Regions from separate parts of the Psychrobacillus sp. FSL K6-4046 genome, predicted to be linked through region 2. Evidence: a T-box and tRNA genes for the amino acid it is inferred to sense, from the RefSeq annotation. Region 2 holds a T-box; the other holds one or more tRNA genes.
What was found. The T-box of region 2 lies ahead of leuS (leucine--tRNA ligase). A T-box ahead of a tRNA ligase gene usually reads a tRNA of that ligase, here a tRNA-Leu.
Positions count from the first base shown of each region.

Region 1 (2,376 bases), 1.8 Mb from region 2:
GGTTCGAATCCCGTAGGGGTCACCATTTATTTTTAAACCAGCATTACGGAGGATTAGCTCAGCTGGGAGAGCATCTGCCTTACAAGCAGAGGGTCGGCGGTTCGAGCCCGTCATCCTCCACCATTTTAATCACACTTAGCATTGTCGCGGGTGGAGCAAATCGCTTCACGAAGAAAGCAAAGCGTGGAAGACGTAAAACTCACTAAATGCGTAGTTGATTTAAATTTCAACACTTATATTATCGCGGGGTGGAGCAGTTCGGTAGCTCGTCGGGCTCATAACCCGAAGGTCACAGGTTCAAATCCTGTCCCCGCAACCAAATGGTCCCGTGGTGTAGCGGTTAACATGCCTGCCTGTCACGCAGGAGATCGCCGGTTCGATCCCGGTCGGGACCGCCATTTATCTTTAATGTACGTATGTGGCTCAGTAGCTCAGTCGGTAGAGCAAAGGACTGAAAATCCTTGTGTCGGCGGTTCGATTCCGTCCTGAGCCACCATTACGCCGGAATAGCTCAATTGGTAGAGCAACTGACTTGTAATCAGTAGGTTGGGGGTTCAAGTCCTCTTTCCGGCACCACTGTCTAGTGGAGGGGTAGCGAAGTGGCTAAACGCGGCGGACTGTAAATCCGCTCCTTAGGGTTCGGCGGTTCGAATCCGTCCCCCTCCACCAGTTATTAGGGGCATAGTTTAACGGTAGAATAGAGGTCTCCAAAACCTTTGATGTGGGTTCGATTCCTACTGCCCCTGCCAAATAATAAGTTAACTTTGAATAATGGCGGTTGTGGCGAAGTGGTTAACGCACCGGATTGTGATTCCGGCATTCGTGGGTTCAATTCCCATCAGTCGCCCCATATTCTATCTGGTTAGCTCTTTTTTTTATTCTGTGGCGGTCGTGGCGAAGTGGTTAACGCACCGGATTGTGATTCCGGCATTCGTGGGTTCAATTCCCATCGGTCGCCCCATTGGGGTATAGCCAAGCGGTAAGGCAACGGATTTTGATTCCGTCATGCCCTGGTTCGAATCCAGGTACCCCAGTTATTTGCGGAAGTAGTTCAGTGGTAGAACACCACCTTGCCAAGGTGGGGGTCGCGAGTTCGAACCTCGTCTTCCGCTCCAAATTAAGGCGGCATAGCCAAGTGGTAAGGCACAGGTCTGCAACACCTTTATCACCGGTTCAAATCCGGTTGCCGCCTCCAATTTTTAAAAAAGTATTTACTGCCTTCAATATGCCGGTGTGGCGGAATTGGCAGACGCGCGGGACTCAAAATCCCGTATCTTCGGATGTGTCGGTTCGACCCCGACCACCGGTATCATATTCATGACATAAAGTCATACCTATCAAGACTTCTAACTACTTTGTTAGAGGTCTTTTTTGTTGTTTCCTAAAAGGACGTAATCCCATGTATAAAGGTATTCTGAATGTCTAGATGAAGTAATAGTTAATCACTAAAAGCGTTAAGACTTCTGTTAATGAAAATAAACATTGCATTAGAAAGCTCTTAAGAATCATTCAATATCTTTTTTTCCTTTAATAATAAATATGTACATTTCTATGCTTACGTCTTAATTCATGAAATGAAAGAGTATCTATATTTTCGTTTCCTATATTAATTCCTTTTGTATATTTTTATATTCGATTGACAAGATAGTCATATCGACATTCATACAAAAACTCAAACTGGATGGACTCGTGAGACAGAGAGGAATAGATGCATGTTTTCCACGATACTAATGGGATTGACTATTTTATTTATGGTAACAACCTTGTACTATTTCTTTTCAGGTCGTAAATATAAGATGAGCTATTTTCAGTCAACTTTATTTCAAAAGCTATTTTTCGCTATGCTTGGCATTACCGTTGGATTTGCTATTCTTTATTATTTATTGGCCATGGATGGGGAGGTAATAAGAATTAGCACCGAAGAAGGGAAAGAGGGAGGAGAAAATTTCTGGGATTATCTCTATTTTAGCGGAGTCACCTTATTATCTGTTGGTTATGGAGACTTGGTACGAGGGCACTGAAAAAGTGCCTTTAAAACGTTTAGAGGTAGAGTATGAATGCAGGTTCTGTTCATCTTCTACTATTTTCTGAATCCATGTCTTTCCGTTCCGAGCGGATGCTTTCCAGGGGGCGGCCCGGCAAGCCTTCTCCCTCGCTGCGCTCAGTCCGGGTGCTCGCCGTGGCCGCTAATCCCCTAGGAGTCACCGCTCTGCACTCCAATCCAATCCACTTTTCTACCTGTTATAGAATTTTTTAAAATGTACTCAGACCGAAAAATTATTTTCTTGCTATACTAAAGAAAAGTAAATGCAGGGGTGCTCACAATGATTTCAAACCAAGAAACGCTGAACTTAAGTCCATACATGGCGTTATATG
Region 1 covers NZ_CP152020.1:3,063,307-3,065,682, reverse strand. Annotated here, with positions in the region: tRNA gene MKY09_RS15080 (tRNA-Glu) at 1-25, shown strand, start outside; tRNA gene MKY09_RS15075 (tRNA-Val) at 48-123, shown strand; tRNA gene MKY09_RS15070 (tRNA-Met) at 243-319, shown strand; tRNA gene MKY09_RS15065 (tRNA-Asp) at 323-398, shown strand; tRNA gene MKY09_RS15060 (tRNA-Phe) at 421-496, shown strand; tRNA gene MKY09_RS15055 (tRNA-Thr) at 501-576, shown strand; tRNA gene MKY09_RS15050 (tRNA-Tyr) at 586-669, shown strand; tRNA gene MKY09_RS15045 (tRNA-Trp) at 676-749, shown strand; tRNA gene MKY09_RS15040 (tRNA-His) at 775-850, shown strand; tRNA gene MKY09_RS15035 (tRNA-His) at 886-961, shown strand; tRNA gene MKY09_RS15030 (tRNA-Gln) at 963-1,034, shown strand; tRNA gene MKY09_RS15025 (tRNA-Gly) at 1,041-1,115, shown strand; tRNA gene MKY09_RS15020 (tRNA-Cys) at 1,122-1,195, shown strand; tRNA gene MKY09_RS15015 (tRNA-Leu) at 1,228-1,309, shown strand; gene MKY09_RS15010 (ion channel) at 1,713-2,021, shown strand; gene MKY09_RS15005 (IS1182 family transposase) at 2,325-2,376, shown strand, end outside.
Region 1: it has a tRNA-Leu gene. The T-box ahead of leuS (leucine--tRNA ligase) is inferred to sense a tRNA for this amino acid. The anticodon was not compared.

Region 2 (2,376 bases):
GAATTAACAAGTACGCCATCCTCTGTGTAGGCAGCTTCTTCAACATTTCCACCAGAAACTACTTCTACAATTGGAAGATCAAATTGTTTTGCGAACTCATAATCACGCTCATCATGTGCTGGAACTGCCATAATAGCACCAGTTCCATATGTCGCTAAAACGTAATCAGCGATCCAGATTGGCATTTTTTCACCACTCACTGGATTAATTGCATAAGCACCAGTGAATACACCTGTTTTATGCTTAGCAAGATCAGTACGTTCTAAATCACTTTTCAATTTAACTTGATCTTTATATGCTTGCACTGCCTCCATTTGCTCTGGAGTTGTAATAGTATCCACTAATTTATGCTCAGGTGCCAATACCGCATACGTTGCACCAAAAATCGTGTCGGGACGAGTTGTAAATGCTTGGAATGATTGATCAGTATCCACAACTTCAAATGTAAGCTCTGCACCTTCTGAACGTCCAATCCAGTTACGTTGCATTTCCTTTAAGCTCTCAGGCCAATCAAGGTCATCTAAATCCTCTAACAATCTATCTGCATAAGCAGTAATACGAAGAACCCATTGACGCATTGGACGACGTTCTACTGGATGTCCCCCACGCTCGGATAGCCCATCGATTACCTCTTCGTTTGCTAACACTGTACCTAATGCAGGACACCAGTTTACCGGCACTTCATCCACATATGCTAAGCCTTTTTTATAAAGCTGGATAAAGATCCATTGTGTCCACTTGTAATAGGAAGGATCCGTTGTATTAATTTCACGATCCCAATCATATGAGAATCCAAGATCCATCATTTGACGTTTGAATGTTGCAATATTTTTTGCTGTGAACTCCGCTGGATCATTACCAGTGTCAATTGCATATTGCTCAGCAGGAAGACCAAAAGCATCCCAGCCCATTGGGTGAAGTACGTTATATCCTTGTTTGCGTTTATATGCACTTAAAATATCTGTAGCAATATATCCAAGCGGATGTCCAACATGCAGTCCAACTCCAGATGGATATGGGAACATATCTAATGCATAAAATTTTGGTTTGGAAGGATCGTCAATCATTTTATATGTTTTGTTTTCTTTCCAATACCTTTGCCACTTTTGCTCAATTGCTTCATGATTAAAGCTCATTTTTCTTCCTCCTTCAAGTAATGGTGTTGTCTAAACCGTCATTTCACCATTAAAAACAACACCAAATAAAAAAACTCGCCCCTTAAAAAACTTAAGGGACGAGAGATATACTCACGCGGTACCACCCAAATTAGTGAAAAATTCCACTCAACTTGTCTCCTTAACGCGGAAAACGGTATAAGCTACTAATCGTTCACTTATACAGACTCAAAGGCGAGTTCAATAATTCGTAACACTAACTTGCACCATACGTTAGCTCTCTTTAGAAACGAGTGTTATTTACTATTCCTTGTCTTAGTCGAAAATTATTTATGGTTATTGCATTAATTCTAATTGAAATGAAAAGAAAACACAAGATGCACTCTCATCAAATATCGAAAAAAACACTAAATTAAATAGCTACATTCTCTTTTACGTCTTTAATGATTAAATCAGCTTCCGTAGCATCTATAATATCCTGCACAGAATATCCCTCAAATACTTCTTTTAATTCTAGCCCATCTTCTGTTACTTCAATCATTGCCCGTTCTGTTATGATTTTATTCACAACGGCTTTACCTGTTAAAGGAAGCTCACATTGTTTTTTAATCTTTGCAGAACCATCCTTCGCGCAGTGGTCCATAATTACGATAATTTTTTTGGCACCATGCACTAAATCCATTGCGCCGCCCATTCCTTTAATCATCTTACCTGGAATCATCCAGTTAGCTAAGTCTCCCTTTTCGGAAACCTCCATTGCCCCTAAAATTGCAACGTCTACGTGCCCCCCGCGTATCATGGCAAATGACTCAGCACTTGAAAAGAAGGAAGAACCCGGAATGGTAGTAACTGTTTCCTTCCCAGCGTTGATAAGATCTGGATCGACTTCTTGCTCAGTTGGATATGGTCCGATACCTAAAAGACCATTTTCTGATTGAAGCACAACTGTTTTATCTGGAGATATAAAGTTGGCAACTAAGGTTGGAATACCTATTCCTAAATTCACGTAGTTCCCATTTTCAATTTCTTTTTCTGCTCTTCTCGCAATTTTTTCTCGTGTATTCATCCGAATCTCCCCCTTATGAACGTGTCGTTAGACGTTCGATTCTTTTTTCCTGTTCTGCTTGGAACAGACCTTGGACATAAATACTTGGCGTATGTATTTGAGCTGGATCTAAATCGCCTGTCTCAACGATTTCTTCTACCTCAGCAATTGTAATTTTCCCTGCAGCAGCCATCATTGGATTGAAGTTTTGAGCTG
Region 2 covers NZ_CP152020.1:1,266,644-1,269,019, reverse strand. Annotated here, with positions in the region: gene leuS (leucine--tRNA ligase) at 1-1,136, opposite strand, end outside; T-box leader at 1,228-1,441, opposite strand; gene MKY09_RS06245 (3-oxoacid CoA-transferase subunit B) at 1,528-2,181, opposite strand; gene MKY09_RS06240 (CoA transferase subunit A) at 2,195-2,376, opposite strand, start outside.